2 regions of the Bacillus sp. SRL543 genome follow, and region 1 is predicted to be linked to the other one. Evidence: riboswitches for the same ligand, from Rfam matches in the RefSeq annotation. Region 1 holds a riboswitch; the other holds the start of a gene.
The links. Region 1 has a riboswitch for cyclic di-AMP ahead of AC4E8B_RS01340 (TrkH family potassium uptake protein). Riboswitches for the same ligand answer to the same signal wherever they lie in the genome.
Positions count from the first base shown of each region.

Region 2: it holds a riboswitch for cyclic di-AMP, as region 1 does, so the genes downstream of both, AC4E8B_RS14065 (CBS domain-containing protein) here and AC4E8B_RS01340 (TrkH family potassium uptake protein) in region 1, are expected to answer to the same signal.

Region 1 covers NZ_OZ481794.1:230,105-244,809, forward strand. The annotation lists gene AC4E8B_RS01300 (general stress protein) at 5-820, opposite strand; gene AC4E8B_RS01305 (STAS domain-containing protein) at 1,022-1,864, shown strand; gene AC4E8B_RS01310 (hypothetical protein) at 1,967-2,161, shown strand; gene AC4E8B_RS01315 (BA3454 family stress response protein) at 2,188-2,328, opposite strand; gene AC4E8B_RS01320 (YqcI/YcgG family protein) at 2,423-3,148, opposite strand; gene AC4E8B_RS01325 (mechanosensitive ion channel) at 3,252-4,916, opposite strand; gene AC4E8B_RS01330 (sigma-70 family RNA polymerase sigma factor) at 5,077-5,592, shown strand; gene AC4E8B_RS01335 (DUF4179 domain-containing protein) at 5,585-6,910, shown strand; gene AC4E8B_RS01340 (TrkH family potassium uptake protein) at 7,223-8,542, opposite strand; cyclic di-AMP (ydaO/yuaA leader) riboswitch at 8,655-8,807, opposite strand; gene AC4E8B_RS01345 (GNAT family N-acetyltransferase) at 8,921-9,478, opposite strand; gene AC4E8B_RS01350 (diacylglycerol/lipid kinase family protein) at 9,648-10,532, shown strand; gene AC4E8B_RS01355 (VC0807 family protein) at 10,529-11,173, opposite strand; gene AC4E8B_RS01360 (Dps family protein) at 11,290-11,721, opposite strand; gene AC4E8B_RS01365 (YqaA family protein) at 11,848-12,429, opposite strand; gene AC4E8B_RS01370 (permease prefix domain 1-containing protein) at 12,580-13,233, opposite strand; gene AC4E8B_RS01375 (PadR family transcriptional regulator) at 13,230-13,556, opposite strand; gene AC4E8B_RS01380 (sulfite exporter TauE/SafE family protein) at 13,679-14,536, shown strand; gene argS (arginine--tRNA ligase) at 14,580-14,705, opposite strand, start outside.
Region 2 covers NZ_OZ481794.1:2,748,843-2,763,547, reverse strand. The annotation lists gene AC4E8B_RS14100 (FtsX-like permease family protein) at 1-1,523, shown strand, start outside; gene AC4E8B_RS14095 (DMT family transporter) at 1,658-2,521, shown strand; gene spoIIP (stage II sporulation protein P) at 2,568-3,701, opposite strand; gene AC4E8B_RS14085 (hypothetical protein) at 3,904-4,377, shown strand; gene AC4E8B_RS14080 (hypothetical protein) at 4,456-4,647, opposite strand; gene AC4E8B_RS14075 (LysM peptidoglycan-binding domain-containing protein) at 5,071-5,847, shown strand; gene AC4E8B_RS14070 (hypothetical protein) at 6,009-6,194, opposite strand; cyclic di-AMP (ydaO/yuaA leader) riboswitch at 6,555-6,693, shown strand; gene AC4E8B_RS14065 (CBS domain-containing protein) at 6,949-7,395, shown strand; gene AC4E8B_RS14060 (class I SAM-dependent methyltransferase) at 7,822-8,571, opposite strand; gene AC4E8B_RS14055 (cation diffusion facilitator family transporter) at 8,771-9,643, shown strand; gene AC4E8B_RS14050 (hypothetical protein) at 9,697-9,855, opposite strand; gene AC4E8B_RS14045 (nucleoside recognition domain-containing protein) at 9,901-11,301, opposite strand; gene AC4E8B_RS14040 (FeoB small GTPase domain-containing protein) at 11,261-11,995, opposite strand; gene AC4E8B_RS14035 (FeoA family protein) at 11,992-12,243, opposite strand; gene AC4E8B_RS14030 (VTT domain-containing protein) at 12,396-12,755, opposite strand; gene AC4E8B_RS14025 (DUF3231 family protein) at 12,896-13,408, opposite strand; gene AC4E8B_RS14020 (MFS transporter) at 13,551-14,705, opposite strand, start outside.

The DNA of each region.
Region 1 (14,705 bases):
AGCCTTATCCTTTTGGATAGTCGGAATTTGGCTCCCGCGGATCAGTATAATCACGATTCACTTCATCTCTCAGTCTGTCTTCATCCGCAAAGGGATTGCTAACCACCTTATCGCTGAGCGGGGTATTCGGATCGATATTTTCATCCGTATAAGGGCGGTTTTGATCCTTGTGATCCTCGAATGCATTTTCTCCTTTATCCAGTTCACCAGGGTTAAGCGGATCGACTACATAGTTGTCATATTTTTCTTCCTGGTCTGTTGCCCGGATAGCTGTATTCCTGTCTGTGGTACCAACGAAGTCTTCGTCAGTTCGGCGGGCGGCATTGACAGCTCCTCCGGTGAAGATTGTTTCATCATCCGTCAGGCGGTCACGGTTCTGCTTATCCGGATCGACAAGGATCAGGATTCTGCCTTCTTTTACCTCTGCTTCATAGCGGTTGGCTTCTTCCTCCGGAATGCCCATGCCGATCAATGCCCCTGCCAGGCCTCCTGCGCCCGCTCCTACAGCTGCACCGGTCAGTGTTGCCGCAATCGGGCCTGCCGCAACAATCGGGCCAATTCCAGGAATCGCGAGGGCGCCGATGCCGACCAGCAGCCCTGTAAGCCCGCCTAATGCTCCGCCGGCAGCAGCGCCAGCTGCCAGGCCTTCTTCTGTCTTCGTTCCGGTTTCTTCACTAACGGCGTCAAGATCATCGCGGTTTTTGCTGATGACCGAAATGTCTTCAGCCCGGTAGCCTTCCGCTTTCAGCCGTTCAATTGTTTCAACTGCTTCATCCTCTGTTGCATATGAGCCTACTACACGCTTATTATCTTCTGCCATTTTCATTCCTCCTTATTCGTATAAAAGCTAATCTACTAGGGTACATACCCTCTTGTGGAAAACGCTTAAACCTTGCCGCGCCTGAAAAATATGGCAGAATACGCTGCGTGCCGGGACTCAAATGGGGGTTGAACATTGCAATACCCGGGGGAAATGCTTATGATATAATTGTCAGACTTTTTCATGGGAGAAGGGATTGCTTTGAAGAACGAATTGCTTAAGATTGGCACAAGAATAGTTGAAAGCAAAGAGCAGCTCGTCAAACATATATTTGAAAGAGAATGCCCTTTTTATAAGGAAAAACTTAAGAGGTCGACTGTTGCCAAAGAGCAAATAGCTGTATGGCGTACAGAGCTGATTCAGATCCTGGGTGAATCATTATATATGGAACAGAAGGAAAGCGGCCGCAGAATTGAAAAATGGGCCAGGAATACGGGAGAAACTGCGATGGAAAACGGTGTCCCCCTGGACGAATCCCTGCGTGTGCTGTCCCTTTTCCGTTCCGTTATTTGGGACGTCTTCACAGAAGAGCTGGAGAAAAATCAATTTGCTGCAGTAACGATGCTTGATGTCAGCAAAATCATCAACCCGCTCCTCGATGAAGTTGCGTATATATTCAGCAATATTTATATGAACTACAGCACGAGGAGAATTGAAGTCGCCCAGACTGCCCTTCAGGAGCTGTCCGTTCCGGTTGTGCCGATTTCAGCGGATATTGCCGTTCTTCCGCTTGTTGGAGTAGTAGATGAAGAGCGCGCAAAATTCATTATGGAGAAATGCCTGAAAAACAGCTCTGAGCTTCAATTAAAGCAGCTGTTCATTGATGTTTCAGGCGTGCCCATGATAGATACGATGGTTGCCCATAATCTGTTCCGGATTGTGAAGGCATTAAACTTAATCGGCGTGAAGGCAACTATGACAGGAATACGGCCTGAAATTGCCCAGACGATCGTGGCCCTCGGAATAGAGTTCCGGGAAATCCCGACAAGGGCAAATCTTAAGCAGGCGCTGATGGCAGCGGGATTCGAACAAACCAAAAGGTGATATTTGTGTGAAACTTTTATATAAAAGAAGAACTAATTAAATATAAAGTGATACACTGGGAATATCTATTAAGCAGCCTTCTGCAAAAGCGGGGAATCAAACATGAAGCTGGGATTAATCATAGTTATCGCCATTATCATTCTTTCTTTAATTTTCACCCTTATGCTGGCAGGCAAAAGTGATGCTGACTACTCTCAGTCAGCCAAGAGAAATACTGTCAACCTGACTGTGATTTATGCGGCAGTCATTCTGCTGTCTATTGTCGCACTGGGTGTTTATATTAAATGGGGAATCTAAAAAGTGAAGCGTATACGCTTCACTTTTTAATTTGCAGCCTGCCACTGTCTTTGAACCTGCTCCTGTGCAAGGCGGGCAATTTCCTCTTCTTGAGTCCCTCTATGTGCAATTACGTTTGTCATATAATTTTTTCCATCGTGGTTAACGGTTACGGTTACTTGTAACATGCTTTTTAATTCCTTTCTTAATGGTATGTTAGTATAGTGATACCATCATAAAAGGAAAGTAAAACCTGTTTGCTGAAATTTTCACCCCATTCTATCAGCTGGAATGGAAGGGGCATTTTCCTTCAATCGGCTTGATGTCATCGCCGATGAAATATTGTTTCCATTCCCGATGCTCAGGGTCACCGTAATGGCTGATATTCGGATGCTTTGGCAGTCCATCCCACTTTTCCACGCGTTCCCTGACTTTTTCCCGGGACATGATGCCTCCCTTAGAAGTGCCTTCAAGCCCCTCGAAAATCCTCCTCGGCTGGAAGCCCAGCACCAGGCTGTTTCCGAGATCCCTTGTTTTCCGCTGCTTATAGGCAGGAGCGTTTCCAAATACAAAGAATGGCTCTTCTGCAAAAGAGAACGCCCATAGATGATGGTCAGGATCCTCGGGATAATCCTTTGGCCACGGCTTTTCATCCTGATCATGAAGATGCTGCAGGATGTTCCAGAAATACTCGCGGTAATAGGGGATATCCTTCTCTTCTTCTTCAGGCTCCACAAACACAAACAACCCATGGCGGATAAGCTTCGGGGCGTCAAAAAGGTCAATGAACTGTTCCAGCGCCTTCGGAAGCTGTGACCAGTCGTCCCGTGAAATATACGCATAGCGCAGCTCCCCGCGGTTTTCTGCAGTCATGCCGAAATAGCAGGGGAATGTCTTATCTGTGACGGTTTGATGGAAGGTTTTATATTCTTCAATGACCCACGCGGGTACAATATCAGGGTTCGTCATATCTTCTTTTTTCAGCAATGCTTTTTGGATTGTTTTCATCATCATCTCTCCTAAAGTGGTTTTTTCCATGGTGCATGAAAGCCGGCTTCCCGCAGGAGGCCGGCTTCATCTCATGCTTTAAAAAATGCCTCTTTTCTGGTGGCTATTCATCTCTGTTTTCATTCATGCGATTGTTCTCCGGGTTTATCGGATCAGCGTTACCAGGCGTCATCGGCCGCGCCGGATCAGATCCACCAGCCTGATTGCCCATTGAGGCATCAGGAGTCATGGATTCTTTGATTTGGCTGGTGCGGGCATCTTTATTGATGCTGGTCTGCTCGATTTTCCGGTCAAGCTTTTGCAGGTACTTGGCTGCAAAATCCCTTCCGCCCAATCCGAAGGCAAGGCCAAAGGCAAGAGCCAGTCCGCCCAGGATAAGGATAAAGGCAGAGTTGACGATGGAATGTGCGACGCCAAGCTGGTCCAGGGCCATAAAGATGGAAACAGCCACGATTGCATATTGGGCCACTGAAGAAAGCAGGCGGAAATGAGGGCCTTCCAGCAGGCTGGAAAGCAGCTTGTTTACAAGGGTTCCGAGCCATAGTCCAGCCCCAAGAATGACAAGGGCTGCTAGAACATGCGGCAGGTAGGCTATGACACCGGTTGCCAGGGTGACAAGGAAGTCGAGCTTCAACAGGTTCAGAGCCTGTACAGCAAATAAGAGGACAACAATGATCTGCGCCAGATAGCCGATCAGCTGGGAGATCCCGCTCTTTGCAGCTCCAGTTTTATTTTTTTTGAATCCGATGCTATTAAAATAAGAATCTGCGCCGATTCGTTCAAGAAGGCCGGCAACCAGCTGCCTGACCCATTTTCCGAGCCAGATGCCCGCAAGGATAAAGGCAATGGCGACAATGATATTCGGAATCATGGTGAGGACATCGTTCAGCATGGCAATCGCAGGCTGTGATATTCCTTCCAGATCCAATTCTTCGAGAGCCGCGATTACGACCGGAATCATAATGAAGACAAATACGATATAGCCGGCGACAGATGAAAGGGTAGTCCCTTCAAACAGCTTGGAAAGGCCGAAGCGCCCGACAAGCTTTTCCGTGCCGATGCTCTGCAGGAAGCTCGTGACAATATCACGGACCAGCTTGGCGATGAACCAGCCGATAAACAGAATAAGGGCAGCGGCAAAGAGCTTGGGAATGAAAGCCAGGATATCATTGAGCATGCTGGCAAACGGCCCGGAAACCCCTTCGAGATTCAATGCCGACAGCACGGCTGGAATGAAAATCAGCAGAACCAGATAGAATACGATATTGGCAGCTTTATCGACAATATCAGAGGAATCATGATCGCCTTTGATGAATTTATATTTGTTCAGTGTTTCATGGACACGCAGCGTTCTGCCTGCCCGCTTGATGAGGAACTTGAGAGCGGATGCTGCCAGCCAGGCAAACAGAAGGATCAAGGCTGCCTTCAGGATGTTCGGGATGGCCCCCGTGATCGTCGAGAACATGCCGACAAGCGGAGTGGCAAGGAAGCTTAAGTTAAGGATATTGAAGAACCATATAAAGACAAAAATCAGTATAAGGATATAAACGATTTTGCTTATTATTTTTTCAGGGGAGTATTTCCTGTTTCCTGCTTCAGCAAACAGTTTATTATCAAGATTTGTTTTGCGGAGCCCCTTTAGTACCGCCTTCTCAACCGCCTTTGCAATGATCCATCCCAGCAAGAGGACGACCAATGCCAGCAAAAGGTCGGGAAGCTGGTTCAGGTAGCCGTTCCAGCCATTCCAAAACGCATAATTATTATCCAACTAGATCCACTCCTTTACATAGATATTTACATTTACCCAGAGAGTTAGCTGCTAAACAGGCCACAGGCAGCTGAATTGGAAAATAAAGTTTGGAAAAGCAAAACCTTTTTCCTATGAAGCAGTCTAATATTCAGGAAAACAAGAGGGGGATCGATCAGCTTTGGAGCATATTGTCCGCAAAGCCATGAAAGGGAATGATGAAGCTTTTCTTGATATCATCCGTTCCTGTAAGGCGGATTTGTACAAAACCGCACTCGCCTATATGCGAAATGAGGAAGAAGCTCTTGAAGCCGTCCAGGAAGTCACCTTCCGGGCTTACAGGAGCATAAAAGATCTGAAGCAGCCTGCCTATTTCAAGACATGGATCATCCGTATCATGATCCATTATTGCTGCGACAGGCTTAAGAAGCAAAACAGGCTAGTATATAACGAACAGCTGCTCCCCGCTGCGGGCGGGAAAGAGGATAATCTTCTATTTGAAATCCAGGATGCGATGGAGGCGCTCGATGACCGCTCCCGTGAACTGCTGACGCTGAAATACTTCCACGATCTGAAAATCAGGGAAGTGGCTGCCCTTTACAACCGCCCGGAGGGAACCGTGAAAACATGGCTCAATAAAGCGTTAAAATCATTAAGGGAAAAGCTTGAGGAAAGCGGGGGGAAGATGGATGTTTGAGAAGGAAGAAAAACAGCTTGAAGCCATGGGGGAACGGTATGGAGAGCTTCCCGTGCCAGATGAACGGCTGGAGGAAGCAATCATGAAAGGATTCCAGCAGGCTAAAGCAGCTTCTCCGAAAAAACGATTGATCAGAAAAAGGTGGCTGCCCGGTATTACGGCCGCCGTGTTATTGCTCGGCTTTTTGACCAGTATCAGAGTTTCCCCGGCTTTTGCCCACTATGTCGCAGAAATGCCTGGTATGGAAAAGCTGGTTGACCTCATCCGGTTTGATAAGGGATGGATATCCGCTGTGGAGAATGACTATATGCAGCCTCTCGGCTTGTCCCAGGAAAAAAATGGGGTACGGGTCACGCTTGATGCCGCCATAAGGGATGAGCGGGGACTGGTGGTATTTTACACAGTTGAATCAAAAGAGAAGCAGGTGCTTCATACAAATAAGATCAGTATAACTGGCGGTGAGGGAGAAGAGCTTCCTGTCAGTTTTTCCGGTTCCGGTGACAGCGCCTACACGGATGAGCCAGTCAAGTCTGTAAATGGGACAGCTGACTATCTATTCAGCGAAGACTTGGAAGGAAACGAGTTTAAGGCAGAGTTGGAGGTCAAAACGGAGAATGGGACAGAAACTTTCAAAATTGATTTCCCGGTTGAAAGCCCAAAAGTGAAGAAGAAGGTATATTCGTTAAATGAAACTGTATCAATTGAAGGGCAGAAAATTACATTCAAGGATATCACCATCTATCCACTGCGCGTGGCCATCCATGTGGCATTTGACCCGGACAACAGCAAGAAAATCTTTGCTCTTGATGATTTAAGGCTTGTTGATGAGAATGGAGAAGCCTGGTCTGGCATTGCCAATGGTGTGACAGCACAAGATATTAAGGAAAACGAGAAAATCATTTATCTGCAGAGCAATTATTTTAAAAAGCCGGAGGAGCTGTATCTTGCCCTGAATAAAGTGATGGCCGTTGATAAAGAGGATGCGGAAGTGGTCATAAACACCGAGACATTAGAGATTCTGAAGCAGCCCAAGGGTGATAAATTGTCAGGTTTAGTCTTGGAAGGAGGAAGCCTCTCATTTCAGGTTCAAGCAGATAAGGAATACAACCATCAGCTCTTTACAGCTGCAAAAGATGCAGAAGGCAGGGAGCTTGATGGCGGAAGCTCCTTCTATCGATCCGGCGGCTATGGTCTTGAGAAGGAGTTTGGCGTGGCCTTATCTGAAGCAGATCCTGCCAAGTATAAAAATCCCATTAGACTTGAACTAGCAGCATTTCCATCCTGGATTGAGGGAGAAGTGAAGCTTCGGCTGTATTAGAGACTGATAGGTTTGCAGAGGGTGAAAACCTCCATGTCCGGAACTTTATAAGGAGAAGCACTCTTCCGTTATAAGAAAGACCAGGCTGGAACAATGGGTTCCGGCCTGGTCTTTTTATGTGCATTCTGCCATTGATAAGGAGGTGCCGCCCGATTGATTCACCTGGACAAGCCGCCTCCGCTTTTCTCTCTGTCCAGCTCCAAAGCCTAGCCCCTCGAGTCATAAGCCACCCAAGAATTAAAGGCAAAGAACGCCTTTTATTCTTGGGCGTCTTATGCTTATCGGGGCTGAGCAAGGCTTTTCCGCTTTTCTTTACCCCAGCAAAACATCCTCACTAGGGTACCGGATCTTTTCCGGTCTTTGTTTGGCGAAGGAGAAGGCGAGTGTGAGCGGGCCGAGTTTGCCAAGGAACATGATGAAGATGATGATTTCTTTTCCGATTCCGGACAGGTCGGCAGTGATGCCCATGGACAGGCCGACGGTGCCGAAAGCGGAGACGACTTCAAAGATGATTTTAATAAAAGGCAGATCTTCTGTGATGCTCAGGATAAAGATGGCACTAAATACGAACAGAATGGAGATCGTTGAGATGGCCAATGCTTTTGTCAGATAGTTTCCGCTGATAGAGCGGCGGAAGATGACGATATCTCTTTTGCCGCGTATGAATGTAATGACGGCCAGGATGATGATGATGAAGGTTGTCAGTTTGATCCCGCCCCCGGTTGAGGCGCTGCCGGCGCCGATAAACATCAGAAGCAGCATGTACAAGACGGTTGCATCCTCAAGCCCGCCGATGTCAATGCTGTTGAAACCGGCCGTTCTGGGCGATACAGCCTGAAAGTAGGATGCCCAAAGCTTTTCCCAGCCGGTCAGCTGGGCGAGGGTCTGCGGATTATTGTATTCAAGATAAAAGATGACGGCCATTGATACAATATTGACCACAAAGGTGCCCGCAATCATCATCTTGGAGTGGAGCGAAAGCCTTCTGAATTGCTTTGATTTCCACAAATCGGCCAGTACGGTAAAGCCTAGGCCGCCGATGATGAAGAGCATGGAAATGACAATATTGATGACAGGGTCGCCGACAAATTGGCTCAGGCCATCCGGCCAGAGCTGGAAGCCTGCATTATTGAAAGCAGAAACAGAGTGGAAGAGGCTATAATAAAAGCCATCCGACCATCCGTACTTCGGAACCCATCTCAGGCAGAGAAAGAAAACGGCGATGGCCTCGATTGTAAAGGAAAAGATAAAAAGGTAGCGGACGAGGCGGATGACCCCTCCGATTGACGTTTGATTCAATGCCTGCTGGAGGACCAGGCGCTCCTTAAACCCGATTTTCCTTCCGAGCATCAGATAAATCAGAACAGCAAATGACATGATCCCGAGCCCGCCAAGCTGGATGAGGCACATGATGACAACTTCCCCGAACAGTGTATAGGTGGAGGCAGTGTCAGCTACTGTCAGCCCGGTCACAGTCATCGCCGAGGTGGCTGTGAACAGGGCATTGATCCACGAAACGCCTTTAACAGTTGAAAAGGGAAGCTTCAGCAAGGAGGCACCTAACAGGATGAAAAACAAGAATATAAGGGTCAGAAGCTGGGGAGGCGTTATATTTAGATATTTTCGTTTCATAATGGATGGTACTCCTTCTTCCTCAAAATGATGAAAACAAACAGGCCAGGGTTTTTGGACACAAAAAAGACCATTCTTATCCACGGAAAAGAATGGTCAATGCGCCCATTGGCCTTTCTCTCAATATGCTTACGGAGTTAGCTGCCGGATTAGGAATTGAGAGCTTCCTTCCTGGCCCGCGCCAGGATTCACCCCGGGCAGGTGCATCAGCAGCCTGCCTTATTGGTTCCCCCGTTCTTAACATAAGATTCAGCAAAGTTATGAAATTCAAGTGTGATTATAATAAATAAAATACTCCCGCACCCTTGCAAAGTCAATCAGGAAATTGTAAATTTTTCTGGACCAAAAAAACCGTGCAGGCTGCACGGTTTAATAAGATCATTTACCCTCCAGATGGATCTGGCGGTAATCATCCTCCAGAATGCTCATCATAATCGAATCGTGGTATTGGTGATCGTAGAATAAAGCATCGCGCTGGACGCCTTCCTGTTTGAAGCCGAGCTTTTCGTAGACATGAAGCGCCCGGTTGTTATAGTTGAAAACATTCAGCTCGACCCTGTGCAGATTCAGTACGCCGAACGCATAGCCAAGCATCAGTTCCATGGCTTCGCTGCCATAACCGCGCCCCTGGTTCTCTTCTTCGCTGATATTCACGCGGATATTGGCATTGCGGTTGGTGGCATCTATATCCTGAAGGGCGATATCACCGATCACTTCATGTGTTCCATCAAGGACAATCAATAAGAAGATGGAAGAAGAGTCCTCTGCTTTTTCTTTAATATAAGAGAAGATCTGGTCTTTCGAAAAAGCTTTTTTCAGCCCGGTGAGCTTTCGTGACTGTTCATTGTAGAGCAGCTTTATATAGGTATCTGTATCCTCTGTACTGATCGGCCGTAAAAAAATCCGTTCGCCCTGCAGAAACCGTATTGCATCCATTCGAACTCCTCCTTGGAATTTTCTAATTACAATATAATCCACTGAAGGACAGATAAAAATAGATATTTTATCACTTTCAGCAATTTATGCATCAATGATAATTGAAAAAGCAAAAGTTGGGTAAATGTAATAGCAGATACACTGTTCGAAAGAGGGGGCCTTGGCCAGGATGGATTATAAAAAAGGAATACTTATTTATAATGGAAACGCCGGACAAAAGAATATGGAAAAATCCCTGGCAGCCTGTGTCCCGATCTTGTCAGCGGAGCTGGATTCCCTGATTCTGCTGCCAACCAAAAGGGAAGGGCATGCAAGAGAGCTGTGCAAAGAATATGGGCCTGAAGTGGACGTGGTTTTCATTCTGGGCGGAGACGGGACAGTACATGAATGCATCAATGGATTGGCGCCGCTTGAGACCCGGCCGGCCATCGGCATTTTGCCTGGCGGGACATGCAATGATTTCTCAAGGACACTGGACATTCCCCGGAATCTTCGTGATGCCGCGCTTGCCATGATCACAGGGAAAGCAGAGCCGGTTGACATCATGCAGGCGAATGAGGATTATTTCCTCAATTTCTGGGGAATCGGGCTGGTGACGGAAGCTTCGGAAAATATCAAGGCAACAGAAAAAAACCTATTCGGCCGGATCGGCTACTTCTTGAGCGCATTGCGGACGATCAAGGAAATGGAGCCCTTCCATGCATCCATTTTTGTAGATGGGACGGCTATAGAGGAAGATGCCGTCATGATCCTCCTCGCCAATGGCCGGTATATAGGAACCAATGCATTGCCTTTCAGGGATCTTGATTATAATGACGGACTGGCTGATCTATTCATTATAAAAGATGCCAATCTTGCTTTAATGAAAGAAGCCCTTACTGAAGAAAGCATGGAAGCGAACGAGAATATTCTCCACTATAAAGGGAAGGAAATACAAGTAAGCACAGACAAGAAGATGGAAGCCGATATGGATGGAGAGGTTTATTCTGTGACTCCCTGCCAGATACGGGTCCATGAAGGACATGTGCAAATGATAAAGCCAGGACAGCTTTAAGGGCTGTCCTGGCTTATGGTTGTTTCAGAAGGCTCGTTCAGCGCTCCGATTTCTTTCAGGATAAAATAGAATCCGCCAGCCGATACAATGGTAAAGCCCCAATTCAAAATCTGCCTCAGCACGATTCCCTGGTCAAAGGCATCGACGCCATATTTTCCAATGAGCCACACCTTTATGGAAGCGAGAAGAATGAACTTCAGGGCAAAGCCCGCTGTGATCAGGCTGAAAATCATCAAGCTTTTGCTTTTAAAGAAAACTTCCTTCATGCTGCCCCTGTTTTTTCCCTGCAGCTCCATAAAATCCAGAGTGAAATAGAGGAAGACGGGCTTTCTCAGCACGATCGTCAACAAAAACAGACAGCCCAGTACATAAGAATAAATGACATTATTCCAAAGCAGCTGAAGGGCAGAACCGGCAAGTACATCTATCATGGTCCCGATCACCAGGTTCGAAAGAAGGAACAGGCCGAATAGATTGATTTTCTTCAGCTGGAAGAAGCGGTACAGTGTATAGATGATGCCAGGTACGGAAGACAGGATCATCGCCAGATAATCACCGAGCATGTCCCGGCCATAATTCCAAACCACAAGAGGGAGCACAACATAAAAGAGGATGTCCGGCACCATTGAATTTTTCTGCATAGAACTCTTGCCTGCCTTTTCAAAAAGATTTCAGTACTTAAATATTCCCCATAGAAGGAGGAACTCCTTTATTTTCTTAAAGGAGCATACAAAAAAAAAGAGCCGTCCGGCTCTTTTTATGCTAGAAAGGCTTTCAGCATCCAGATTTTCTTCTCCAGATCTTCAATCAGTCCGATAGCAAGGTCTTCTGTGACCGGATCTGCTTCTTCATCCGCTAGTCCTGCCAGCTGCTTTAGCTCAGAGCTGATAATGCCGTAGTCTGAAATAAGGGAAGCGGCCATTTCTTCTGCTGTTTCTTCGCTGCCATTATCCTCGATGGACGCATGCTCAAGGAACTCACTCATTGTGGCAATCGGCCTGCCGCCAGCAGCTAATGCCCGTTCCGCAATTGTATCGACATTGGCTGCCGCTTCATTATAAAGCTCTTCAAATTTCTCGTGCAGGGTGAAAAATGCAGGTCCTTTCACAAACCAGTGAAAACGGTGAAGTTTAGTATATAGGACGCTCCAGTTAGCGATCTGTTTATTCAGGCTGTTTATTAAAGTCATAGATAATTCCTCCTCATATTGTCTGTATCTACATTATATCAAATATTAATTTAAAATCAATATTTATTTATAATTATTATAAATAAAAAATTAATATAAAAAAACGGCCGGGATGGCCGTTTTGAATCAGACTGTTTTCTTTTTTTTGCGCATAACCAGATAAATGATATATACGATGACAATCAAGGCTCCGCCTATGAGGGTGACCATACCGAAATTCTCTTCGATAAATGGCCGTGCTTGTGCGCCAAGCACCATAATAAGGGCGGCTTCAAGGAAGAAACGGGCGCCTCTGCCTATGATGGACCAGATGATGAGGGTCCGGAGCTGGACTTTTGTGATGCCGGCAAAAATAGTGAACACTTTATAAGGAATTGGGGTAAAGCCTGCAATCAGGATGGCTACTGGCCCGTATTTATTGAAATAATTTTCTACTTTCTGGATTCTTTCTTCAGAGATGATATACCGCAAAACAGGGCGGCCCAGTTTTTTTCCAATGAACCATCCGAGAATGGCGCCCAGGACGGATGCCACGGTTGTGATGAATGCATACCAGATGACGCGGTCCGGATTGGAAATGCCCATTGGGATTAATAGTACATCCGGAGGGATGGGGAAGAAGGATGAGTCGGCAAAGGACACAAAAAACAATCCAAAAATACCATACTCCATAAGCCATTCTTCAATCGTGTGAATCAGTTCTGACATAACGGATCTCCTTTAGCAGCTTCGTTAAATATCCTCAAGCCCTCTTGTACAGAGCTGAAGGACAGCACACGAGAAGTATATCATTTACTGTCTGCCAAGTCATGCAGGAGTCCGGTAATTACAAGAATTTTCATAAAGACCAAGGGGGCCTTACCGCTGGCCGGCTGATCCGGCGTTTCCTTTACCCGATAAGAATAAAAGGGTATACATCTGTCTTGCAAGAAGATAGATGAATGCCCCGATCAGGATGGCGAACAGGTCGAGCCAAAGCCCATTCTGGTATCTTTCAGGCTGTTTGAACCAGTCAAGCGATGTCAAACCCGAGATAAAAGCAGCCGGGACAAGAATGACCATCCATGGGCTTTGCAGCCATTTCACTTTATAAGCCTGTGACACAGCTTCATACAATATCTCTGCAATCCCTGCAAGGAAGAACACAAGCATATAGGTGGAGAAAAGGTATCCTGGTTCAAGCCCGAACTCATATTGCGGGTTATAATACACCATTGTTTTATATGATATGAGGTGCAGGGCAGCTGTCAGAAAAATCGTGCTGAAGAGGAACCTGAAAATTTTATAAAAAGGAAAAACAGCTTTCTTCAGCTCCGAGCTGATTTGCTTTTCATTCCCAAAGCTTCTGATTGCTTCCCCGGCAGCTTCTTCCTCGGACCAGCCGAAGGCCATCAGCTCTTTTGCATGCTCTTCAAGATGGGAGGTCATTTCAAGCCGCAGCTCTTCCCGCTCAGCATTGTCCATTGGCAGACCATCAACGATATTTTCGATGTACTGATCGATTTTTCTCATGAGTAGCCCTCCGAAAATTTGTGGATTAAGTCGCTGATCTTGTTCCAGTTTTTAAGCTTTTTGCGCAATTCTTTGCGGCCGTCTTCGGTGATGCTGTAATATTTCCGCCTGCTGCCCTCAAGCTCCTGGTGCCAGTAGGAAGTGACAAATCCTTTTGCCTCCAGCCGCTTGAGAGCGGGATACAGAGTTCCCTCATTCATGCTGTATGCTTCATCGCTCTTCTTGCGGATTTCCTTTGTCATTTCATATCCATAGCTGTCTTTTTCGGAAAGAAGGGATAATAGAAGGATATCGATGCTTCCTTTTAAAAGTTCTTTATCCACGAAGGGTACCTCCAGGTTCATTTGTATACATTGTACTTCAATGTACATTGTTATACAAGGTAAAAGGCGAAGGGTAATGAAATCAGTTACAATGGGTATAGAGATAACAAAGGAGTTTTTAGATGGAAATTTTACTTTTTTTATTGCTTGGCGGAGTGATCAGTGTATTGTCCGGCTTCTTTGGAGTAGGAGGAGGATTCATCCTGACGCCTGTACTGTTATTGATCGGGTTTGCCCCCCTGGAGGCAATCGCGACCAGCCTTTTTTTCTCAATCGGCACTTCACTGTCGGGGATCGGCGCCCATTTCCGGCTGAAAAATATCCTATGGAAGGAAGGGGCAATACTTGGGGTGAGCGGCATGCTTGCCACCCAGGCAGCCAAGCCGCTGGTGCTGTTCCTGAGCGATAAAGGCCTGGATGCAACCGTCATACCGGCAAGCTATATTGTATTGCTCTCCTATTTCGCGTTCACCATGTTCCGGCAAGGGAAAAAGACCAATGAACAGTCCCATGAGGGCAGGCCATCCCTGGCTGGAATGCTGCTGATCGGATTTTCAGGCGGTTTTGTCTCTGCCGCTTTAGGAGTGGGGGGAGGCTTCATCATGGTTCCCCTGGCAATTGCCTTTCTTGGCCTCCAGCCGAGAAAGGCAGTGGGGACAAGCCTGTTTGCTGTCCTGCTGATTGTAAGCACAGGATTCCTGTCGTATGCATCTGCTGTGGAGATCAGTTATCTGACAGCCATCCTGCTTGTTGCCGGCGGCCTTGTCGGATCACAGGCAGGAGCATGGCTGACCAATTTTTATAAAAATAAAGACATCAGCCTGCTGCTTTCAGGATTGTATATTGCGACCCTGTTAAGCGTTGTTTTCAAGCTGGTCCATCACAATCTGATCGGAATTGTCCTGCTGAGCTTATTTATTGCTTATTTCTTTTTTCTGTCCCTGTCGAAGATCATCAGGAAGAAGGAAGCGGAGGCATAGAGGCAGGAGGGGAGGGCGCTTTGCCCTCCTCTTTTTGTTAATCCTACATTTTCTTTGGCGCTGTTATCCCAAGCAGCCGCAGCCCTTCTTCAAGGACAAGGGAAGCAGCCCGGATAAGGCTGAGCCTGGTTTCGAGCCCAGGGGTATCGTCCAGTATCCTGATCTGTCC
Region 2 (14,705 bases), 2.4 Mb from region 1:
TCGGGGCTGGCATGGTCCTTTCCAAGGCAATCCTGCTCGCAGCTGAAAATGTGCTCGGACTAAAAAAGTCCCTGCCTTTTTATATGCCCTTTGAGGCGCTGGGCCTTACAGCGGGTGCTTTTGTCCTGCTGTTCGCAGTTATTTCATTTTTCACAGTTTCCATGTTCAGGGGGAATCAGCTGACAGCTTTTATTAAAGGAAGCGCTGCTCCTAAGCCTGAACCGCGGGCTTCCCGCCTGCTTGCGCTGCTATCTGCCTTGCTTCTTGCCGCAGGGTATATGACTGCGCTTAAGGTCAAGGGGGTTTATGTAAGCGTGGCATTGGTGCCGGTCAGCACTGTTGTCATCATCGGGACCTATTTTCTCTTTACACAGCTCAGCGTGTATATCATCGGCATCTTAAAAAAGAATCCATCATTTCTGTTCAGAAAGACGAATTTGCTTCTTTTCTCTGATTTAGCATACAGGATGAAAGATAACGCCCGTACCTTCTTCATTGTTTCGATCGTGTCTACTGTGGCATTTTCAGCCATTGGGGCACTGGTCGGCTTCAGGACGGTCATGACAAAGGCAGTCCAGGAGGAGAATCCGTTTGCTTTTGATTACAGCAGCTATGCAGGAAACGAGAGGGAAGCATCCCAGGTTGAGCTTATTCATACTAAGCTTAAAGAAGAGGGGATTTCCTATCGGGAACTTAGGGCCCAAGGGCTTTACCAGACAGTCGGGGACAGGCAGGCGCTATTTGTAAAAAGCTCAGAATATAATCCGATAGCCAGAGCGGCAGGCGGTACTTCGGTAGATCCTCAAGGACACAAAGCAATCAAAATAATACCAATGAAAACACCTGCTGAACAAGAAAAACAAATAAATCTGACCCTTAAAGAAAGCGAGGAAACCATTTCCATAGCTGGAAATGCACAATCATTTGCGTTCCCTGTATATGAGAGCTTTTATGTAGTATCAGACAATAAGTTTGCTGCGCTGCAGAATTCTGCCAGCACACAGCATTTTTATATATTTGATGTGAAAGATTGGAAAAGTACATCAGATATCGGGGAAGAACTGGCGAAAGAGCTACCGATCAGCAGACTGGGAAAAGAATACAGCTTTTTCCCGCTTGCTCATGAATTGGATAAGATCGTCCAAGGGTATGGCGCCATCCTATTTGTCGGCCTATTTATCGGAGCCGTGTTTTTTGTTGCCGCCGGAAGCTTCCTTTACTTCAGGCTCTACAGCGATCTTGATGAGGATAAGAAGAAATTCTCCCGCATAGCAAAGATTGGACTGACGGATGATGAACTGTCAAAAGTGGTTTCAGTGCAGATCGGACTCCTGTTTTTTGTACCGGCAGGTGTTGCCGCTGTCCACGGTGCTGTTGCCCTTACCAGCATGCAGAATATGTTCGGCACTTCGCTCTTCAAGGAATCTGCGCTTGTGTTGGGAAGCTTTTTATTCATTCAGCTGGTTTATTTTATATTCATCCGTTCGGCATATTTGAAAAATATCAAAAAGGCACTCCGCTAAATGAAGCAGGACCAGAAATCAGGGTCCTGCTTATTTTTCGCAGGAAGCAAAACGGATTTGTTGACGCTCGATGCCTGTCTGCCTGTAAAATAGATAGATATACATAGAGATAATACAAACAGGGGGATGCTGATATGAACCGCTTCACTTATATGCTGCTGGTACTTTTGACAACTTCCCTAATGGGATCGTCCTTTGCTATTGGAAAAATCGGCCTCGATTACCTCTCTCCCCTTATGCTAGTGGGGCTTCGTTTTACCATTGCCGGGGTGCTGATGGCAGTCATTGTGCAGCGGAAGCCGCTGCCGGATACAATTACAGACTGGCTGAAAGTGTTCTCAATCGGCCTGTTTCAGACAGCTGGGGTGATGGGCTGTATTTTTCTCAGCTTAAGGACCATCACAGCAGGGGAATCGTCCATTCTTACCTTCAGTAATCCGCTGATTGTCGTTGTTCTTGGTACGCTCCTCTTCAGGCTGAAATATACAAAGATCCAATGGATTGGCGTCATTGCTGGATTTCTGGGTGTGATTCTTACACTTGGCTTTCAATTCCAGCTTGAATCAGGCACCTTCCTCGGTCTCGGGGCAGCTTTTTCATGGGCTATCGCGACTTTGCTGATCAAAAGGTGGGGAGGGCAATTCAATACCTGGGTTTTGACAGCTTACCAGCTTCTTTTTGGAGGAATCGTCCTGCTGGTTATGAGCTTGACGATGGAAAAAATTGAGCTTCACATTACGCCGTTATCAATCTTTATTGTCTTATGGCTTGCTGTGATGGCCTCTATAGTCCAATTCGCTGTCTGGTTTTATTTATTAAGCAAAGGAGATCCGGGGAAAACGAGTGCCTTCCTTTTCCTTGCCCCATTCTTTGGCGTGCTGTCCGGATGGCTTCTGCTGGGGGAGGCTGTCCATTGGTACGTTTACGCAGGGGGGGCACTTATTTTTCTCGGGATTTTTCTTGTCAACTGGACATTTAAAAGAAGCAGCACCCAATAAAGAGAGCCGCACCTTAGAAGGGCGGCTCTTTGCTGTTATCGGCGGATTATTCCTTGCTGCCGCCGTTTTCATCCCAATAGATATCTGCAAAAGCTTCAGATAATGCATCAACTGTCCGGTGGAGCTCTTCCAGATTATTATCGACTCCGCCAAGCTCTACCAGAATGGCTCTGTTCGAGATATCCTGGTTATATACTCCGTTTCCTTCAAGCTTTGTCTTCAAAAATACCCCGCGGCTCAGGCCCGGATATTTTTCTTCGACCTTAGCATTCAGTTTTTTTGTGTATTCCAGATTGGCCTGGTAGTTTTTATTTTCCTTGCCTACGATGAAATACAGCCGTGCATATGTTTTGCCGTTGATCGTCGCAGTCGTTTTATCCTTCCTGGCAGAATCGCGGTGGATGTCTATGAAATATTTTAAATTCGGATTTGCTTCTGCAGAAGCGTGGACGACTTCATTGGATACTTTATAGGAGGAAGAGTAGGTCCACTCTCTCTTCAGCAGCTCCTTATTGATATTGGTTTTATCCTGGGACGTTCCGATCCCTTTTTGCAATAGTGCTTCTGAAAGCTTGCTGCCCAGGCCGACAACATTGGCCCGTTCATCTGAAGTCACGGCTTTATTGGCGTCTTTTGTATTTTTCAAGAGCGGGAGGAAGGCCTCCATATTATGCGAATGATAAATCAGCACATCTGTTTTCTCAGGCTTCTTAGCCGGTTCAGCAGGCTTGTCCGCCACAGGCTGCTGCAGTTTTTCTTCCGCCACTTCCCGCTCATTCATAAGCACTTCTGCGGGAGGTGCCGATTCAAAAGGAAGGGAGGAAAGATCTGTTCCTTCGCCGGCAACCACAATTTCTGTATCAAAATAAACAAGGCCAGGAAGCTCTGTCCCGAGAAAGGTACGGGCATCCGTGGGCTTAACATTTGTGGCAAGGGAGAATAAAGCATCGGTCACATTTTCAAATGTGAAAGGGTCGCTGTCAGGAGCGAATGAATGATTGGCCGAGCTGATAAAATAAGTGAGAAGTTCATTGATTTCTATATTTCTCATAACACGTTCCAGAGACTTTGAGCTGAATTGAGTGTAGACAATGATAGAAAAGAGGAAAACGGCGGCAGCGATTAGTAGATAGATGAGATCTTTGTAATGTTTAACATTAACTGTTACAACTTTTATCATAAAAATTCACCTCAATTCACCATATGCCAGTCTGCAGGGGAGTATTCGATATGAGAAAAGTTTGGATTATAAAATTTTTAAAAGGGAGAAAAGAGCCCGCTGAACATTATACATCCGCCACATGAATAGTCTGCATAAAAATAGGAGAGTTTATAAGAAAAAGAAGCAGCAGCATGCTGATTGAAAAGTAGGGGAAAAAGATATGGCTGGACTTATCATTTCAATTATCATTTTTAATATTGCTGCTATAAAGTTCGGCAGGACTCTGACCGGCAATCAAAAGGTGCATATATGGGCCTTCACGATTGCACTTCAGCAGGCTTTTGATGTCATTATCGAATTTAAGTTCCATGGTTATTGGTATCTCAGCCGGGATCCTGATTTTGGCGGATTTTTGGCCCATACCATTCTGATCCCTCCTGTCAATATTATCTTTCTCAGCCGATACCCCCTTCAATCTCATTGGCTGACAAAGATCAGATATGTATTTTTTTGGGTAATCGCCATCCTCCTTTACGAATACCTCACTTTGCTTCCGGAGCCATGGGGGTATTTCAATTACGGCTGGTGGAGGCTGTGGCATGCAGCAATTTTAGATCCTGTTCTTTTCTTCCTTTTGATTATGTATTTTAAATGGATTCGGAAACTGGAGCGGTCTTTAAAGGATGAACTATGACAAGAAGCGGTAGAATTGAACCGGGAATATGGATGGACATAACTGAGCCCCGCCTTGAAGAGCGGGGCTTGCTGGCAGTTATTCATTGCTGCGCTGTTGGTCAATCCACCAATCTATATGATTCAAATCAAAAACGATCATATCGCCGAAAGGTCTTTGATGTGGGAGCTTCCGCTTTTGAATGAGATCCAGAATGGCGTCCTCAGACAGCGGATACTTAACTGCATCCAGATATTCTGCCAGTTCTTTAATGCTGTAAGCCTTCCTCAAAAATTAATCACCTCCCGCCAATCCTCCTTTATAGAAAGGAAATCTGGCGAAAAGCACTTAATAATTGAGTAGCTAAAATACTTTTACCCCGGCAATTACTCTCTAATCTTTCTTCGGCAAAAAAACTTCTCATTGAAAAGAAATCTATCCCCAAATGAAATATTTGCCATCGTTCTGAAAAAAAACCAAGGATATTGGAATAATAGATAAATAGGTCTCCTTAGAGACATTTGCCTTCTTTTTAGAAAACGGCACATTCAGCACTTGTATATTCAGGAAAAGAAACCGCAAAGGAAACTCAGTAAAGACAAATTATTTCTTTAAGAAAATAGGCTTGTCCCCCTGAAACGGTTATTTGCTCCCCCCGTCTAATATGGTGTAAAGATTAAAATACAACAAGATTGACAGAAGGGGGATTTGTAAATGAAAACAGCGAAAAAACTGGCTGCTTCAGCGCTTGTCGCCATGGGGATTCTTACATTCAGCCAGGGGTTTGCATCTGCTGAAGAATTTTATACAATCAAAAAAGGGGACACTCTCTATAGCATTGCCAGGCAATATGGCAGTACAGTCGGACAGCTGAAGCATCTCAATAAATTAAAGAGCGATCTGATCTATGCAGGCAGCAGATTGGAGGTTCCAGGGAAGATTACAGTGAAAAAAGGAGACACACTCTGGGGGATCGGCCAAAAATACGGTCTTAGCGTCGCTGAACTCAAGAAAATAAACGGACTGAGGAGCGACCTGATCCTGATAGGGCAGAAGCTGTCGGTCCATAAAAGCGGTATTGCTTCATATGATGCTGATAAGGTAAAATTGTCCGTTTCCGCCAAGAAAGGTTATACATTTCATATAGAAGAGCCGCGCCGCTTCCTTTTGGAATATGGGAGAAATGCCCGGTATTTTGCCAGGGTGGAAGTTCTTGACGGCAAATCAGTAATAGATGAGGTAAAGAAAAATTCTCTGGATTATCTTAGGACGATTGGCAAGCCTGAAGAAATGAAACCTGTCCAGCTTCCATTTTATAGAGACAGCATAATGGTGCTGCACGCACACAACAAAACTGATCAAGCAAACATCATTGTCAAAAAAGTAGACGGGAAGCTGCTGAGATTTACTATCCATTATGTGAACCAGGAGAAATCAGAAGAGGTTTATGAGACAATGATTTCTATTTTGGCAAGCGTGGAAGCGAAATAGTGCAAATGGCAAGGGAAGGGGATATTTTACCCCCTCCCTTGCCATTTTATTTTCAGGACTTTGAGGCAAAGCCTTTGCCTGAAGAGAAGAAAGGATGCTAACAAAGAAAATAGAGAGCGTTGCTTTGCTCTCTATCATAACAAGTTATATGGTAGTCCATTTTATTTTGAAAATAGCTTCAGCAGCGGATGCTTATTTTTGTCTTTCACCTTGATTTCCTCCATCACTATCCGATCTTGATGCTCAGAAATCCATTCTTCCATTTCTTTTTTATCTTTGCATTGTGTGTAGTAGGTTTCTCCGCCTTTTCCAACTGCATTAATGACATATCGGCAAGTGTTTCCCATAAATCCTCCCGTTGCTGTGGTGTTTAAAAGGTATTATGCAAGCATTCCAACATGGTTTCTTCTATTCTATGATACTCTTGTTTTTTACAAAAACAGAGGAGAAGAAACCGGATTTTCAAGTCATGATTTCCATTAATAAATCCTGTTCTGCCTTATCTTACTCACGAACTTAATGGCTGTCAACGGAAAACATAAAAGAAATAAAAAAAGAAAAAAACAGGTTGAAAACATGGTGAGGTCTTTGTAGAATAGAGGATTCACTCATTTTTTTGCAGATTGCTGAAGGTCAGATGTAAAAAAAGGGATATGCAGAAATTTGCTTATGCGGAAAGTTGGAAGTAAAATTATTTCAACACCTGAAAAATGATTCGGCTTAATCTCATATTGAGAGCGGAGGAACCAATTTTTGGGGCTCATCCTGCAGGAAGCAGGAGGGATGAGAATGATCTTTCGCCATCCTGCCCGTCAGCTAACTTCGTCGGCTAAAGCGAGTGAGGTCATATAAGACCGCCTAATGAGCAGCACCCCTGCATCCAAATTTGCAGGAGCTGCCTGGAGCCAGGATGGGTCTTTTTGTGCTGTATATAATCTGCGTACGTTTTAGAGCGGCTGTTTGCAGGGAAGAAAGGGAATGTGACTGTTTTTGCATTTCCGTTGCCAACGGGAGAGTTTGTGCCCATTAACCCGAGGGAACTATTTAGCCGGAATGAATGCTGCAGGTGTTCACTGATAATAAGAAGGAGAATCAGCTGTAATGAATATCGCGTTTTTTTTATTGCCTAAGAATGAACTGGTTTTTGTCTATGACCATTGGACAATGAGGCAAGCCATGGAAAAAATGGAGTATCACCGTTATACAACCTTCCCGATATTGAATAAAGAAGGCAAATATGTAGGTTCCTTATCAGAAGGAGATTTGTTATGGAAGCTCAAAAGCATGGGCAGGGTCGACTTTAATGAGATCCAGGAAGTGATGCTGAAGGATGTGCCGCTTCATAGATCGTATGAGCCGGTGCTCGTTAGCAGCGAGATGGAAGAAATCATTAATTCATCACTAAATCAGAATTTTGTCCCTGTTACTGATGACAGCGGCGTTTTCATAGGATTGATCCGCAGAAGGGAAATTATCGATTATCTGGCAGGCAGCTATAAAGAAAGGGACTTGTCTGTTCCTGGGGAGCAGAGCAAGACAACATCATAAGGAAGGCTGAGCAGCCACTTTTATACAGAAAGAATAAGTCCATACGATTTTGTATGGACTTTTTGGCGCCGCAGGGGTTTGGGGATGTTTTGACTCTGGATTGCTTTGTTTGTTAGAAAATGGCATAAGTTCAAGCATTTTTTTAGGAGATGCCCTAAAATGAAGGGCCTCTTAAAGGCGGTTCGCCCGCCTTTTAAAGAGAGCATTCCAAAATTGAGGATGATCATTCCGGAATCATTCATAATCATGCCTGATTCTCCAATAATCGTGCCTGTTTAGGCAATAATCATTCCATACCGGCAATTAATCATGCCGGTTTTCGCATTAATCATTCCTAATCCCATATGTTTACAAAAATCCATACAAAGTGCGATGCAGATGCTGCATGTCAAGCGGCAGGGTTCATGGCGTCCCGGCTCTTATTCTCTAAATAGCTTTAGTACTCTTGATAATGATTGTTGTCGGAAGGTATTGGGCTTTTTCATAAGAATACCAGCGGTTGCTGTGCCTTTTCCTGTCCTCCTCTGAAAGACGTGCTTCTTCTATGACTCTCTCGATTTTAAAACCTTGGCTGACCAGCGCATTGATATAGGTGCTTACCTTGTATTGCTGCATGAAAGCAGGTGTATCCCATCCCTCATGATTATATACGCCTTCTTCGTGATAAGGCTTATCGAAGATAATGGAGCAATCTTTGCTCCGGATTCTGCTGAAAAGTGGATGTTCCCAGCTGAAAATGAAAGTGCCGCCAGGCTTTAAATACCTATGGATATTAGCCAGCGTTTCCTTGAGGCTCGTGGTCCAGCCGAGAGCATAGATGGAATAGACAATATCAAAGTAACTATTAGGGAGCCCGGGATCATTCTCCATTGGGGATTCAAACAGCCTTACTGGCGCTGCAGCTCCTCCGAGCACGTGCTGTGCCGTATGTATCTGCTTTGGCGACAAATCGATGCCCCAAAGCTCGGCCGCACCCCGCCCGTCCATATAGAGGAGGGAATGGCCGCTGCCGCAGCCGATATCCAGCACCTTTTTCCCGGCAGGATCGCCAAGCAGGTTCAGTTCATCTTCCACAGGGGCGAGGGGACCATATTCCGGAAGCGGGTTCCTGCCAAAAAAACGCTCGGCGGAAAGATTCCAGCTTTCTTTGTTTTTCTCTAATATCTCTGTTTTCAATCAATTCAACCTCTTTCATTTAGGATCAAGAAGATAGGCTCCTTTATGTTGTGAGCTTTGTAGTATATTCTCCAGTTAAAGCTCCTGCTCCTTCAATATATCTTTGTAAGTAATGGAGCCTGCTTTTAAATAACCTGAATCCTGCCGTTTAAAGGAAGTGAACAGCAGGGTAAACATTATTATAAAAGGGGAATTATATATGAAAGCACATAGTGAGGATACCAGGAAAAACATGGGCCTGGCATTTTTTCTTAATTTAGCATTTACCATTATTGAAATTATCGGGGGTATCCTGACAGGCAGTATTGCCATTCTATCTGATGCTGTCCATGATCTGGGAGACTCCCTATCCATCGGATTATCCTGGTTCCTGCAAAAAAAGTCGGAAAAAGGCGCAGATGCCCGGTTTACTTTTGGCCATAAACGCCTTTCACTGCTGGGAGCACTTTTGAATGGGATGGTGCTTCTGGCAGGATCCGTGTATATCTTCATAGAAGCGGGCAAGCGGTTGTTAAACCCTGTTTCTCCTAACCCGGAAGGAATGATCTGGTTTGCGGTGCTTGGAGTAGCTGTAAATGGCTATGCTGCTTTCCGGTTGAAAAAAGGCGGAGGAGGGCTTAATCAGAGAGTACTTTCCTGGCATCTGCTGGAAGATGTCCTTGGGTGGGTTGCTGTTCTTATTGTCAGTGTGATCATGCTGTTTAAAGATATTCCAATTCTTGACCCGCTTTTATCAATCGGAATCACCATTTTTGTTTTAGTCCACGTGATTAAAAATCTTAAAAAAACATTGTTTATTATGCTTGATACCGTTCCAAAGGAAGTAAATGTCGAAAATCTCAGGAAGGAATTATTGGATATTCCTTCTGTGGAAGGACTGCATCATCTTCATTTCTGGTCAGTGGATGAAAATCATTCCGCCTTCTCAGTACATATAGAGGTGGCTGATCAGACAGATCGTGTAACGGCTTCGGAGATTAAGAAAACCATCCGGGGTTTGGCCAAAGATAAACAGGTTGCCCACTATGCAATCCAATTGGATTATGAGAGTGAACATTGCCCGCTCAAATAACATGGAAGTTGTACAAAAAGAAAGAACAGCTTTAGCGGCTGTTCTTTCTATTGTTATATAATTAATAACACTGCTATTTCAGCCATTATCAGCAGCAGGCAGATGATTCCGATGATAAACCAAAGCCTGCTGTTTGTTTTTAATATAAAATAAGCGGCTGGAACACATACAATTGCCAGTGAAATTAAAATGATGGATGCTCCTGCAAACATGCTTTCACTCCTTCCCGGCAGCTTTTTGTTTGCATAGCTGTATCATCAGACCCAATTCAAGATCTCAGCCAGCCTGGCTATCAGAAAGGTGACCAGGAACGCTATGCCCGTTGGAATGAGGAATGACCAGACCGTCCATTTCACGCTCTTGGTCTCTTTATAGATATTAACCAGGGTTGTGCCGCAAGGGTAATGCAGAAGGGAAAACAGCATCATATTCAATGCAGTAAGCCAAGTCCAGCCATGGTCGAGGAGTATGCCTTTCAAATCTTCTATTCCCTCCACGTCCATCAGCGCACCTTGGGATAAATAGCCCATCAGCAGGATAGGGAGGACAATTTCATTGGCAGGAAGACCGATCAGAAAAGCCATTAAAATAAAGCCGTCCAGACCAATCGCCTGGCCAACTGGATCAAGGAATTGGACGATATGCATGAGAATGCTTGCATCTCCAGCCTGTACATTTGCCAGAACCCATGTTAATATGCCTGCCGGCGCTGCTACTTTGACTGCCCTGACAAGGACAGACCATGACTTCGTCAGAGATGCCCGGATGACTGTATCGAAGAATTTCGGCCTTCTGTATGGCGGAAGTTCAAGTGTATAGTGAGTCGGTACTCCTTTTAAGGCTGTCTTCGAAAGGATCCAGGAAACCGCAAAAGTCACCACTATTCCAAACAGGACAATTCCGACTATAACCGAAGTAGAGACAAGCGTTTTCATGCCGCCCGTAAATCCTGCTGCCATGAATAGAGATGCCAGGACGATCAAAGTACCCCAGCGCCCATTGCAGGGAACGAAGTTGTTTGTCAGAATTGCCAGCATACGCTCGCGGGGCGACTCGATGATCCTGGAGGACATGACGGCTGCAGCATTGCAGCCGAACCCCATCGCCATGGTCAGTGACTGCTTGCCATGGGCACCGACCGTCTTAAAAATACGATCCATATTAAAAGCGACCCTGGGTAGATATCCGTAGTTTTCCAAAAGTGCAAATGTCGGGAAGAAAATAGCCATGGGCGGAAGCATGACACTGATTACCCAGCATGTGCCGCGGTATAATCCGAGAACAAGCATTCCATGCAGCCATTCAGGAGCATTCATCCAAACAAAAGCCGAAGATAAATATCCTTCAACCCATGTGAAGAAATTTGCCAGCATGGAAGATGGGATGTTAGCTCCTGCAATGGTTAAATAAAACACAGTTCCAAGGAGGACCAGCATGATAGGGAATCCAAGAAGGGGAGAGGTAAAGATGCTATCCAGCTTTTCGGTGCGCTGATCATATTTGTTTTTTGTGAAAGATACTCCTTCCTTCATGAGCTGATTGCTTTTATTATAGAGCTGCTCCACTATCCGGTCGCGTACGCCCGGTGAGGAAAGCTGTTCTGCATTCTTTATGAGATCAGCTGCCGATGGTTGTATGCTCTCCGGATGAAATTCCATTTACTTTTGCCTCCTTTTCTGCCTGAATCCTGATTTCTAATTGCTTTAGAAGCTCTGTGTCCCCGTCAAGAAGCCTTAATGTAAGCCATCTGGCCGATACCGCATTTCCGAATGCCTTTTTGACCAATGGCTCAAGCGTTCTGATTTTTTGTTCTGTTTCATCATCATAGGACATCTTATAAGGTTCCATCTCGATTGTTCCTGTAATGACCCTGTCTATTGTATCCAAGAGCAAGGGAATGCCTGTTTTATTCCGGGCGGAGATTTTGATCACCGGAACGCCCAGCCGCTTCATAAGAATTTTTTCCCTGATACTGATACCGAGTTTTTCCGCTTCATCAATCAGATTGATGCAGATAATGACACGGTCAGTCATCTCCAATACCTGCAAAGCTAAATTCAGATTCCTTTCCAGAGCCGTTGCATCAAGAATAACAATGGTCAGGTCAGGCTTTTCGAAGACGATATAATTTCTGGCAATCTCCTCGTCCAGTGAATTTGAATAAAGAGAATAGGTGCCGGGAAGGTCGACCATCTCATAATGTTTGGTTTTGTGCTGAAATCCTCCTTTTTTCATATCCACTGTTTTTCCTGCCCAATTTCCGGTATGCTGCTTTAAACCTGTAAGGGCATTGAAAAGTGTACTTTTTCCTGTATTCGGGTTTCCGGCAAGAGCAATTTGATAGTGGTTCATCCTTCCATCAGCTCACCTTCAATTTTTGTGCTTTCCTCTTTTCTTAAAGCGATGGATGTATGGCTGACTCGAAAAGCGATGGGATCCCCAAGCGGGCTCTTTCTGATTACCTCAACAATGGCGCCTGGGACAAAACCCAGGTCAAGAAGCCTTCTCCTCATGATGCCTTCAACCTTCAAGGAGGAGATTCTTATAAGCTCTCCTTTTTTTCCCTCATACAGCGATATTTTTTTAGGTTCAATCATCATTATTTCCCTCCTGCTTATTTTTTGCCCTATGCCAACTTTTGATTTTATAATATGAATATATTTTCATATTGTCAATAAATGTGCGAAAAAAATAAAAAAGGCCTCTGACTTTCAGAGGCCTAAAAACGGGATTCTTGTCTATATTTTTTGCTTTAAAAAAACTTTTGAAGGATAGCAGACACAGCAAGAGCCGCAACCCCCGCCGATGTGCAGCTAAAGACCAGCTGGGGTGCTGTAAGATTCAGCAGATTTGCCAGCTTGACTGAGCAGGCAAGCGTACAGGAAGTAATCACTTTTGTAATGCCGGCTATGAGGAAGAAACGCCGGAAAGATATACCGCTGATTCCTGAACCCGCGCAAATAATTTCATCCGGCAAAATGGGGATGATGAAAAGAAGGGCGACGATGAGCGTTTCATTTTTTTGGACAAAAGCCTGGTATTTTTGCATATGCTTATCCTTGACTATTCTTGCAATCAGTTTCATACCGCCGATGCGGGCTGCCCAAAACATGATTATTTTCTGTTATTAAGTGTAAAAATTTTCCGGCATAAAGAATCAGCCCCGGCTGTATTTCCTCCTAGAGCTCAAGGCTGATTTTTTAAGTAATTAAGATTTAATTTGGGAGATAGTTAGCTCCCATTCTTGGGCTGCTAGCAGTCCTTCCCTTTAGACAGATGCAGGGGAGGAGGGATCAGCCAGCCTTTTTCTTTATTCAGGCGCAAGACCTTGGCGCCAAGCTGGGCTTTTTGAGTGTGGAACTGTCCATACATCATGGCTACGTCTTCACGGATTGACATACCCATAACCTGGCTGCAGGCAACAAGCCCTGCTGCAATATCCGCAGAAAGTGTTCCCGCTATCTCCATGTCGGAAACCCTTGCGCCAACCGGGATGTCATCCAGGCACGCATCCGGCCGTTCAGGCAGTGCCGGCGGCAGGCCTACTCCATTCTCTTTCAGCAGTTCCTCTACCTGCCTGCGGTTTTCTTTGCCGAGTTCAATTGCTTCAGTCAATAGCTTCTTAAGATCATCGTCACCTGCATGGTTCATCATGGTCTGATAGCCTGCAATCATCGCATTTCCTGCAAGCTGGGAGGACCAGATACTAAATACTTCGCCATAATGCAGCGGTTCTTCCTTCGGGTTGCCGCTTAAAATTCCCATCATAAACCTCCTTAAGTTATCTCTCATCAAAGTGCCGCCTTTCTGTTAAGCACAAGGGTAGTATTGCCAATCTGCCTGGAATTCATTTCATCTTTTTATAAAGCACAAAAAAACTTGAGGCTGACTCGCCTCAAGCTTTAAGTTATATTTCTTCGCTCACTCCAGATTTAACGGAGCTCCTTCCCATGATGGGCAGGAGGATAAGAATTCCGACCGCCAGGAGTACAGCTGAAGCTTCATAAATCAGGACGATGGAAAGCTTGCTGAGCAGCCAGCCGGACATTGACATGGTAATAACAGTCGCTCCCATAAAAAGGGGATTCAGAATGCCATTGACCCTGCCAATAAAGTGTTCTTCTGTGTTTTGCAGAATCATCGTATTAATGCCGATATGGATGCACGGCATAAACAGGCCGGAGAAAAATTGTGCAGCAAGCGTGAGCCAGAAAGCGGTGGAAAGGCCCATTCCTATGAAGCCGATTGCACTGGCCGCCATTCCAAGCGCAAGAAGCAGCTGGGGCTGTGCCTTCTTGGAAAAAGCTACTGTTACGCCGCCTCCAAGTATCATACCGGCTCCAAAAGCAGTCATCAGCCATTGCAGCTCCTCTTTTGGCAGGCCAAGCCTGTCAGTTATGAGAAAGACGCCGAGCGGCTGGGTAAGGCCGATAGCAAGGCCGGCAGCCGCAAAGCAGCCTCCGAGCAGTGTAAGCGGCCTGCTGCTCCAGACATAGCGGAAACCATCCTTCATTTCCTGGAACAGTGATTTTCTTTCAGATGCTTCATCCAATTCTCTGTCAGCCGGCAGCAAAAGCAGGATGAGGGCAGAGAGGATAAAAGCAATACCCATGACAGCAATGGCTGCCATGATCCCGAAGCGCTGATAGACAAAGGTTCCGATAATCGGCCCAAGAATCATGAAAAGCGCAAATACAGTCTGGTAAATAGACATTCCCATCTGAACCAACTCTGCAGGCACATGCAGCTTGAAAAGCTTCATTCCGGCAGGCTGGGAAAATTGAGACAGAATCGAAGAGACCAGCGTCGCAAAGAATATCACTTTCCAGCTTCCGAACAGAAGGGTCAGCAGCACTGCAAAAATGGACAAGGCACTTAATAAATCGCACCAAACCATGGTTTTTTTCGGCCTCCACCTGTCTGCAAACGTCCCGCCGATAAAAGAAAACAGGAAAATCGGCGCAAATTCGGCGACTGATATAAGAGACACGGCTACCGGGTTTTCATTTGTTTTTTCGATCACATAAAGAAGGATCGAGTAATTACGGACCCAGATTCCGAT